2 regions of the Streptomyces sp. NPDC040405 genome follow, and region 2 is predicted to be linked to the other one. Evidence: riboswitches for the same ligand, from Rfam matches in the RefSeq annotation. Region 2 holds a riboswitch; the other holds the start of a gene.
What was found. A riboswitch is a leader RNA that binds a small molecule or an ion and turns the genes downstream of it on or off. The one in region 2 is predicted to bind glycine.
Positions count from the first base shown of each region.

Region 1: it holds a riboswitch for glycine, as region 2 does, so the genes downstream of both, gcvP (aminomethyl-transferring glycine dehydrogenase) here and gcvT (glycine cleavage system aminomethyltransferase GcvT) in region 2, are expected to answer to the same signal.

Region 1 covers NZ_JBVIVI010000009.1:433,153-438,369, forward strand. Annotated here, with positions in the region: gene gcvP (aminomethyl-transferring glycine dehydrogenase) at 1-2,682, opposite strand, end outside; glycine riboswitch at 2,745-2,872, opposite strand; glycine riboswitch at 2,873-2,970, opposite strand; gene ACZ59A_RS33325 (PRC-barrel domain-containing protein) at 3,098-3,415, shown strand; gene ACZ59A_RS33330 (DNA polymerase IV) at 3,499-5,037, opposite strand; gene ACZ59A_RS33335 (MerR family transcriptional regulator) at 5,101-5,217, opposite strand, start outside.
Region 2 covers NZ_JBVIVI010000002.1:1,281,856-1,287,072, reverse strand. Annotated here, with positions in the region: gene ACZ59A_RS13040 (enhanced serine sensitivity protein SseB) at 1-775, opposite strand, end outside; gene ACZ59A_RS13035 (AAA family ATPase) at 999-1,679, opposite strand; glycine riboswitch at 1,842-1,951, shown strand; gene gcvT (glycine cleavage system aminomethyltransferase GcvT) at 2,154-3,281, shown strand; gene gcvH (glycine cleavage system protein GcvH) at 3,432-3,812, shown strand; gene glyA (serine hydroxymethyltransferase) at 3,838-5,103, shown strand; gene ACZ59A_RS13015 (L-serine ammonia-lyase) at 5,212-5,217, shown strand, end outside.

The sequences.
Region 1 (5,217 bases), on a different contig from region 2:
GCCGACCTTGTCGATCTCCGCGCGGATCGCGATCATCGCCTCGCAGAACCGGTCCAGCTCCGCCAGGTCCTCGCTCTCCGTGGGCTCGATCATCAGCGTCCCGGCGACCGGGAACGACATCGTCGGCGCATGGAATCCGTAGTCGATCAGGCGCTTGGCCACATCGTCGACCGTGACTCCGGTCGCCTTGGTGAGCGGCCGCAGATCCACCACGCACTCGTGCGCCACCAGCCCGCCGGGCCCGGTGTAGAGCACCTGGTAATGCGGCTCCAGCCGCTTGGCGATGTAGTTCGCGCCGAGCACCGCGGCCTGGGTCGCGCGGCGCAGCCCCTCGGCGCCCATCAGCCGGATGTACGACCAGGAGATCGGCAGGATGCCCGCCGATCCCCACGGCGCGGCCGACACCGGGCCGACGCCGGTGGCCGGGCCCGCGGCGGGCTGCAGCGGGTGGTTGGGCAGGTACGGCGCGAGGTGCGCGCGCACCGCGACCGGGCCGACGCCCGGACCGCCGCCGCCGTGCGGGATGCAGAACGTCTTGTGCAGGTTCAGGTGGGAGACATCGCCGCCGAACCGGCCGGGCTCGGCCAGCCCGACCAGCGCGTTGAGGTTGGCGCCGTCCACGTACACCTGGCCGCCCGCGTCGTGCACGGCCGCGCAGATCTCGGTGATGTGCTCCTCGAACACGCCGTGGGTGGACGGGTAGGTGACCATGAGGACGGCCAGCTGGTCGCCGTACTGCTCGATCTTGGCGCGCAGGTCGGCGGCATCCACCTCACCATCCTCGCCGGTCTTGACGACGACGACCTTCATGCCCGCCATGACGGCGCTGGCCGCGTTGGTGCCGTGCGCCGAGGACGGGATCAGGCACACCGTCCGCTGGGGCTCGCCGTTGGCCCGGTGGTACGCCCGCACGGCCAGCAGCCCGGACAGCTCGCCCTGCGACCCGGCGTTCGGCTGGAGGGAGACCTTGTCGTAGCCGGTGACATCGGCCAGCCGCTCCTCCAGCTCGCGGATCAGCGTCAGATAGCCCTGCGCCTGCTCGACCGGCGCGAAGGGGTGCAGCGCGCCGAACTCCGGCCAGGTGACCGGCTCCATCTCGGTGGTCGCGTTGAGCTTCATGGTGCAGGAGCCGAGCGGGATCATGCCCCGGTCCAGGGCGTAGTCGCGGTCGGCCAGCCGCCGCAGGTAGCGCAGCATCGCGGTCTCGGAGCGGTACTGGTGGAAGACCGGATGGGTCAGGTACGCGTCCGAGCGCAGCAGCTCCGCGGGCAGGGCGTCGGCCGACGCGGCGTCCAGCTCGTCGATGCCGGGAGCGCTGCCGCCGTCCCCGCCGTCGACACCGAAGGCGGACCATACGGCGGCCAGCTGGGCGCGCCCGGTGGTCTCGTCGCACGCGATGCCCACGTGGTCCGCGTCGGTCAGCCGGAGGTTGACCCCGGCCTCCCGCGCGGCGGCCACGACATCGGCGGCCTTGCCGGGGACGCGCGCGGTGAGGGTGTCGAAGAAGCCGCCGTGCACCACCTCGACGCCGCCCGCCCGCAGCCCCTCGGCGAGGACGGTGGCGTAGCGGTGGGTGCGGCGGGCGATGCCCGCGAGCCCGTCCGGGCCGTGGTAGACCGCGTACATTCCGGCCATCACCGCGAGCAGGACCTGCGCGGTGCAGATGTTGCTGGTGGCCTTCTCGCGGCGGATGTGCTGCTCGCGGGTCTGCAGCGCCAGCCGGTACGCCTTGTCGCCGTCGGCGTCCACCGAGACCCCGACGAGGCGGCCGGGCAGGCTGCGGGCGTGGGCGGCGCGCACGGCCATGAACCCGGCGTGCGGACCGCCGAAGCCCATGGGCACACCGAACCGCTGGGTGCTGCCGACCGCGATGTCCGCGCCCAGCTCACCGGGCGAGGTGAGCAGGGTGAGCGCGAGCAGGTCGGCGGCGACGGTGACGATGGCGCCCAGCTCATGGGCCCGCTCGATGACCGGGCGCGGATCGCGCACCGCGCCGGAGGCGCCCGGGTACTGGAGCAGCACGCCGAAGACACCGCGCTCGGCGATCTCGTCCGGGATGCCGTCGGTCAGATCGGCGACCACGACCTCGACGCCGGTCGGCTCGGCGCGGGTCTCGATGACCGCGATGGTCTGCGGCAGACAGTCGGCGTCGACCAGGAAGACGCCCTCCTTGACCTTGCCGACGCGGCGCGACAGCGCCATGGCCTCGGCGGCGGCCGTGGCCTCGTCCAGCAGCGAGGAACCGGCGGTGTCCAGGCCGGTCAGATCGGCGACGACGGTCTGGAAGTTGAGCAGCGCCTCCAGCCGCCCCTGGGAGATCTCGGGCTGGTACGGGGTGTAGGCGGTGTACCAGGCGGGGTTCTCCAGGACGTTGCGCAGGATCACCGGCGGGGTGAAGGTGCCGTAGTAGCCGAGGCCGATCATGGACGGCAGCACCTGGTTGCGGTCGGCGAGGGCGCGCAGCTCGGCGAGCACCTCCGCCTCGCTGCGGGCCGGGGGCAACCGCAGCGCCTCCGCGCTCCTTATGACCTCGGGTACGGCGGCGGCGGTCAGCTCGTCGAGGGAACCGAAGCCGACCTGGGCGAGCATCTTGGCCTGCGCTCCGGCGTCGGGGCCGATATGCCGCTGCTCGAATGGAGTACCGCGCTCCAGATCGGCGAGCGAGATGCGATGGGTGGTCATCTGCGGGGGCCTCCTGGTCTGCTACGACCGGCGAGGGGCACCGCGGTGCGGGTGCCCGGATGGCCTCCCCCTCTGTCATCTCAACCTGAGAGCTTCACCGGTCCATAGGTGCCTGACCGGCTTTCACCGTCGGTGAGGAGGGGTTCCGGAGCGTGTGCTCCCCGTGGCCCGCCCTGCTTTCCAGAGTGACCTCGCCCGCACGGTACGTGTGCCTGAGAGATTCCGGGGAGGATTTGCTCCTTCGGCGCCCCCGACACCATTGTCGAAGGACTCTCCCGCACGGGGTCTGCAGCCACAGCCAGCGTACCAGCGCGTCTGTCGCTGGGGGATTGGCAGAACGATGCTCGAGTGGCCGCATACGGGGATGTGGCTTTTGGTAGGTATCACTGGACCACCGCCACCTGTGGGAGAGAGCGTGCAGACGGACATCGACCCGCGGACCCTGATCGGCCGCAAGGCACTCGACCGCGAGGGCGCCAAGATCGGCACGGTGGACGAGGTCTACCTCGACGACGCCACCGGCGAGCCGGAGTGGGCGGCGGTACGCACGGGCCTGTTCAGCCGGGACGTCTTCGTACCGCTCGAACCGAGCGAGGTCGTCGGCGACACGCTGCGGGTCCCGTACGACCGGGCGCTGATCAAAGACGCCCCGGACCTCGGCGTCGGCCGCCACCTCTCCCCGGAGCAGGAGCTGCAGCTGTACCACCACTACGGCCTGGACGTAACCGGCTGACCCCACCCCGCTCCGCCGCCGAGTCTGCAGAAGCCCGGCCCTTACCCGGCGCACCGCCCCGCTCCTGGCCCCCGCCCGGCAGGTTAGCCGACGCTTCGCTGACGCCCCGGCGCGCCGCTCACCCCCTGGCTCCCGCCCGGCGCGCCGCCCGACGCTTCGCTCCCGCCCGGCGCGGCGCCCAGCCCCTCGCTCCCGCCCTGCGCGCCGCACGGCGTATCGGCGTCCTCGGGGGGTCGTACCAGGGGGAGCGGGTCGCCCGGTTTCAGGTCCGGGTCGTCCACGGCGAACGTGCGCACCCGGCCCGGTGCCGACCAGGGCAGCTCGAAGCGCACGGTCACCCGCCCCACGCCGCTGCCCTGTACCCAGCCCGCCCCGTACTCGGCGTGGCGCACGTCGAGCCCCGGCAGCCAGGTCCGCGGCCTCCCGGCGCCCTCAGGGGCCTCTGAGGCGCCCGGGCTCTCCGGCTCGGCAGCCTGGGAGCCCGAGGCCCCGTCCGGCTCCTCCAGGGCCTCGTGGGCGGCCTGGGCGGCCTCCGCCGCCTGCGCCGCCTGCGCGGCCTGGGCGAACAGATCCTCCTGCGTGTAGTCCGCGAGACCCGACACGCCCACCCCCAGCAGCCGCACGCCCGCCGTCGTTTCCACCCCGTCGATCAGCCGCGCCGCGGCCTCCTTGACCACGCCGGGGTCGTCGGTGGGCCCGCGCAGGGTCTCCGAACGGGTCAGCGTCGAGAAGTCGTACCGCCGCACCTTGATCACGACCGTGCGCCCCGAGCGGCCCGCCTCCCGCAGCCGCCGCACACAGCGGTCCGCCAGCCGCGCCACCTCCAGCTGCACGCGGGTGCGGTCGGTGAGGTCGACGTCGAAGGTGTCCTCCACCGATATGGACTTGGCGTCCCGCTCGGCGACCACCGGCCGCTCGTCCCGCCCGCTGGCCATCAGGTACAGCGACGTCCCATGTGCCCGGCCCAGGAGCCGGACCAGCTCGGCCTCGCCCGCCTCACGGGTCTCGGCGACGGTGTGGATGCCGACGCGGCGCAACGCCTCCGCGGTGGCCGGGCCGACGCCCGGCAGGGTACGCACCGGCATCGGATCCAGCAGCTCCCGCTCCGTGCCGGGCTCGATGACCGCCATACCGTCCGGCTTGGCCTGCTCGGACGCGATCTTGGCGAGCATTTTGGAACCGGCCAGGCCCACCGAGCCGGTCAGCCCGGTCACGGCGCGGATCTCGGCCCGCAGCCGCTCCCCCACGGCCCGTGCCGCCGCCACCCGGGCCTCCGTGCCACCCGCCTCCAGGTCCACGAACGCCTCGTCCAGGCTCAGCGGCTCCACCAGCGGCGACAGCGCCCGCAGCAGCCCCATGACCTGGTCGCTGACCTGGCGGTAGAGCGAGAAGCGGGGGGTGAGGTAGGCCGCGTTCGGACAGAGCCTGCGGGCCTGCGCCATCGCCATGGCCGAGTGCACCCCGAACACCCGGGCCTCGTACGACGCCGTGGCCACCACCCCGCGCGGCCCGAGGCCCCCCACGATCACCGGTTTTCCGCGCAGGCTGGGCTTGGCCGCCTGCTCCGCCGAAGCGTAGAAGGCGTCCATGTCCAAATGCAGAATCGTCGGCGCACCCCTCACAGGTCCGATGCTGCCGCACGCCACTGACAATGGGCGGACCGGCACCGCCCGGAGGGAGCGCTCTCAGCCCGCCCGGTTGCGGCGCCGGGCGAGTTCGTCGGCGGGGTTGTGCCCCACCAGGGTCTCGCCGGTGTCGACCCGCTCGCCGTGCAGCTGGGACAGCGCGCTCTCCACGTCCCG
Region 2 (5,217 bases):
GCCGTACGCGCTCCAGCATCCACGTGGCCACGGGATCACCCTGCGCGATATCCAGCGCGACGAGCTGAACGGTCCACGGGACCGGCACCGTTCCGAGCGCCCGGCCGAGCGCCTCCACCGCGAGGGCCTGTCCCTCCGGGCCCGGCGCGTCCAGCTGGACACCGACGAAGAGCGCAGGCTGATCGCCCTCGACGCTGGCCAGCGCGCGCCGCGCGGTGCGTACCCCGGGCTCCTTCCCGAACTCGATCCCGGCGGATGCCAGGAAGTCGACCGGCTCCTCCTGCCAGTCCGGCTCGAACAGCCGCACCCGGCCCCCGCGCGCGGGGCCGTCCAGCTCGCTGCGCCCGGCCTTGCACAGCTCCTCGACCGCGGACGGCGGCAGCGGGACGCCGACCGGCCCGTCCGGGTTCACCGCGACGCCGAGCTGCGGCGGCAGCCCGCGGGCGAACTCGACGGCCGGGGCGACGGTGAACGACATATGGCCGCCGACGATCTGCAGGAACTGCTGCTCGGAGCTGAAGACGGGCACGTACGCCTGGCCCTCGATCTCCACGGTGGGCAGGTCGAGGCTGCGACTGTCGGGGCCCCCGCCGTTCGGCAGCGGGATCCAGACATAACTTCGGGCGAGCACCTCGACGATCCGCGCTCCTGCGCCCGGGACCCCGATCGAGGCGGCGAGCACCTCTTCCAGTTCGTTACCGGGGAACGCGGGATAAGCGCCGTCCGGAAACCCTCCGTGAGCGGGGGTTATGCCCTGGTGCTCCGGGATACTCATCTTCGTCCAACCGCCATCTCGTCCGACCTGCACGAGCACCCTAACGGCTGCACGCCGGAACGCCAGGGGTCGCCCGGGCATCTCCACAGCACTTCCCCACGCCGAAGGCGCGCCCCCGGAGGCGCCGTCACGTTCGGTGACTCTCGGATGGCTCATTTCCTACTGGTTCGAGTGCCCGACTCGTCCGTCGCTCGCCGTCACTCGAATCCGTCGCTCGAATCCGTCACTCGAAGGAGATGCCCCGCAGCACGCTCGCGGTCGCCCGGTCGAGCAGCACGGCGGAGGCGCACCCCTCGGGCGGCTCCCCGCCCTCCACGCGCGCGACGAGGCGGTCCATCGCCCGCCGGTGCCGCCCGAAGGCGAAGCCGGAGACTCCCCGGCCGCGGGCGGCCTGGCCCTCCAGGGCGACCGCGGGGTCCACGTCGAGCAGCACCAGATGCAGCCCGCGGCCGGTGCGCCGGGCGTCCCGGGCCAGCCAGCGGCGCACCCAGGGCTGCGAGCCGCAGTCGTGGACGACGACGCTCGCGCCGGAGGCGAGCGCCCGGCGCAGCCCCGCGTAGTGGGCGCAGCGGACCAGCGGCCGGTAGACCGCGTACGGCAGCCAGCGGGGCATGCGTCTGTCCCAGGACTCCCGGGTGTGCTGCGAGTCCACCCGCACCACGGCCTCGCCGCTCGGGTCGGCCCCGGGGACCAGCCGGTTGATCAGCGTCGACTTGCCGCTGCCGGGCAGCCCCGAGGCGATGATCAGGTCACGCGCCGGGTAGCGCAGCTCCGCCCCCACACCGCCGCGCAGGTCGTGCACGGCCGCGCGGCGGTCCGGTCTGACCGTGCCGCCTGAGCGCGTCCCCTCCTGCCGCGCGGGCAGGGTTCCTCGGGTTGTCGCGTATGTTCCCTGCCCGTGCACCGTGATCGTCCTCCAAGGTCGGTCAAGCGGCTCCGTACCCCGAGAGTGTCAAGAAAAGGTAATGCCCATCAAGGAGGCCCCGGCGCGACCCCGCTCACAGAGGGGGGTTCCCTTCCGGAGCGGACGTGCGATGATGGCCGCGCCAACTGCATACCGGCCGCTTGAATCCGCGCGGGAGAGTCCTCGGTCACCGGCATTCGCCGATTTTCCCGGGGCGCCGAAGGAGCAAGCCCTCCCTTGAATCTCTCAGGCCCCGATACCGCACGGATGAGGCAGATCTGAAAAGCGGGCCACGCCGTATGTGGCTCCACCCAAGGTGCAAGCCGGCCAGCCCCGCCCAGCGGGATTGGTCACGGCGAACCTCTCAGGTTCCGATGACAGATGGGGAGGACGCTGTGCCGTCCTTGTCGTCCCATACGGCCCGTCCGTCCCGTCATCGACATGATCATGACCTGTGACCCTGGGAGCTGAACCATGACCGACGCCCCGCCCGTGCCCCGCCATACCGCGCTGGACGCGGTCCACCGCGCGCTCGGCGCCACCATGACCGACTTCGCGGGCTGGGACATGCCGCTGCGTTACGGGAGCGAGCGCGACGAGCACACCGCCGTGCGCACCCGCGCGGGGCTCTTCGACCTCTCCCACATGGGTGAGATCGCTCTCACCGGGCCGCAGGCCGCCGACGCTCTCGACCACGCCCTGGTCGGCCATCTCTCCGCGCTCGCCGTGGGCCGCGCCCGCTACACCATGATCTGCGACAGCGAGGGCGGCATCCTCGACGACCTGATCGTCTACCGGCTCGCCGAGCAGGAGTTCCTGGTCGTGGCCAACGCCTCGAACGCCCAGGTGGTGCTGGACGCGCTGACCGAGCGCGCCACCGGCTTCGACGCGGCCGTACGGGACGACCGCGACGCGTACGCGCTGATCGCCGTCCAGGGGCCGCAGTCCGCCGGGATCCTGAAGGGCCTGACCGACGCCGACCTGGACGGGCTGAAGTACTACGCGGGGCTGCCGGGCACCGTCGCGGGCGTGTCCGCCCTGATCGCCCGCACCGGCTACACCGGCGAGGACGGCTTCGAGCTGTTCGTCGCGCCGGACGACGCCGAGCGGGTCTGGCAGGCGCTGACCGAGGCGGGCGACCCGGTGGGCCTGGTGCCGTGCGGGCTGTCCTGCCGGGACACGCTGCGCCTTGAGGCGGGGATGCCGCTGTACGGGCATGAGCTGAGCACCGACACGACCCCGTTCGACGCGGGGCTCGGCCGGGTGGTGAAGTTCGGCAAGACCGGTGACTTCGTGGGGCGCGGGGCCCTGGAGGCCGCGGCGCGCGAGGCCGAGGCCCGGCCGCCGCGCACCCTGACCGGTCTGGTCGCCGAGGGCCGCCGGGTGCCGCGCGCCGGATACGCCGTGGTCGGCCCGGACGGCGCGGAGATCGGCCGGGTCACCTCGGGCGCCCCCTCCCCGACGCTGGGGAAGCCGATCGCGATGGCGTACGTCGACGCGGAGCACGCCGCGCCCGGCAGCCCGGGAGTATCGGTGGACATCCGCGGTACCCGGGAGCCGTACGAGGTCGTCGCGCTCCCCTTCTATCGCCGCGAGCGCTGAAACCCCCCGTTTTCCCGGGCCGCCCCTGCCGCCTTTGTCGCCTTCTCCCGCCTTCTGGCGACGCGAGCGCCTAAACCTCCCGCGACCCGTGTGTCTCACCACTGAAGACCCGTTTCCCAAGCACTCCCCTCTATCCAGGAGAATCGGACCATGAGCAACCCCCAGCAGCTGCGCTACAGCAAGGAGCACGAGTGGCTGTCGGCCGCCGACCAGGACGGCGTGTCGACGATCGGCATCACCGAATACGCGGCCAACGCGCTCGGCGATGTCGTGTACGTCCAGCTCCCGGATGTCGGCACCACCGTCGCCGCCGGTGAAACCTGCGGTGAGCTGGAGTCCACGAAGTCGGTCAGCGACCTGTACGCGCCGGTCTCCGGCGAGGTCACCGAGATCAACGAGGACGTGGTGAACGACCCGGCGCTGGTGAATTCCGCCCCCTTCGAGGGCGGCTGGCTGTTCAAGGTGAAGGTGACGGACGAGCCGGGCGACCTGCTCTCCGCCGAGGAATACGCCGCCTTCTCCCACAACTGACCCTCCTATTCCGATCGGGACCCCGATGTCGCTTCTGAACAGCTCCCTGCACGAGCTCGACCCTGACGTCGCCGCTGCTGTCGACGCCGAACTCCACCGCCAGCAGTCCACCCTCGAAATGATCGCCTCGGAGAATTTCGCTCCGGCCGCGGTCATGGAGGCCCAGGGCTCGGTCCTGACCAACAAGTACGCCGAGGGCTACCCGGGCCGCCGCTACTACGGCGGCTGTGAGCACGTCGACGTGGTCGAGCAGATCGCCATCGACCGGATCAAGGCGCTCTTCGGCGCCGAGGCGGCCAACGTCCAGCCGCACTCCGGCGCCCAGGCCAACGCCGCCGCGATGTTCGCGCTGCTCCAGCCCGGTGACACCATCCTGGGGCTGAACCTGGCCCACGGCGGCCACCTCACCCACGGCATGAAGCTCAACTTCTCCGGCAAGCTCTACAACGTGGTCCCCTACCACGTGGACGCCGAGACCGGTCTGGTCGACATGGACGAGGTCGAGCGCCTGGCCAAGGAGCACCGCCCCAAGCTGGTCATCGCGGGCTGGTCGGCGTACCCGCGCCAGCTGGACTTCGCCGCCTTCCGCCGGGTCGCGGACGAGGTCGGCGCATACCTGATGGTCGACATGGCCCACTTCGCGGGCCTCGTCGCGGCCGGGCTCCACCCCTCGCCCGTACCGCACGCCCACGTCGTGACCACCACCACCCACAAGACCCTGGGCGGCCCGCGCGGCGGCGTGATCCTGTCCACCGCCGAGCTGGCCAAGAAGATCAACTCCGCGGTCTTCCCCGGCCAGCAGGGCGGCCCGCTGGAGCACGTCATCGCGGCCAAGGCGGTCTCCTTCAAGGTCGCGGCCGGCTCCGAATTCAAGGAGCGCCAGGAGCGCACGGTCGAGGGCGCCAAGATCCTCGCCGAGCGGCTCACCCAGGCCGACGTCACCGAGGCGGGCGTCTCCGTCCTCTCCGGCGGCACCGACGTCCACCTGGTCCTGGTCGACCTGCGCAACTCCGAACTGGACGGCAAGCAGGCCGAGGACCGGCTCCACGAGGTCGGCATCACGGTCAACCGCAACGCCATCCCGAACGACCCGCGGCCCCCGATGGTCACCTCGGGTCTGCGGATCGGCACCCCGGCCCTGGCCACCCGCGGCTTCACGGCCGAGGACTTCCGCGAGGTCTCGGACATCATCGCCGAGGCGCTCAAGCCCGCCTACGACGCCGAGGCGCTGAAGGCGCGGGTCACCGCCCTCGCCGACAAGCACCCGCTGTACCCGCACCTGTCGAAGTAATCCGGGTCCCGGCCTCCCGGGGCCCGGACCCCGGGGGGCGCGCCCACCGGCGCGCCCCCCGCACCGCACCACCCGCACGCACCCCACGTGCAGACGAAGGAGTCCCCGGTGGCC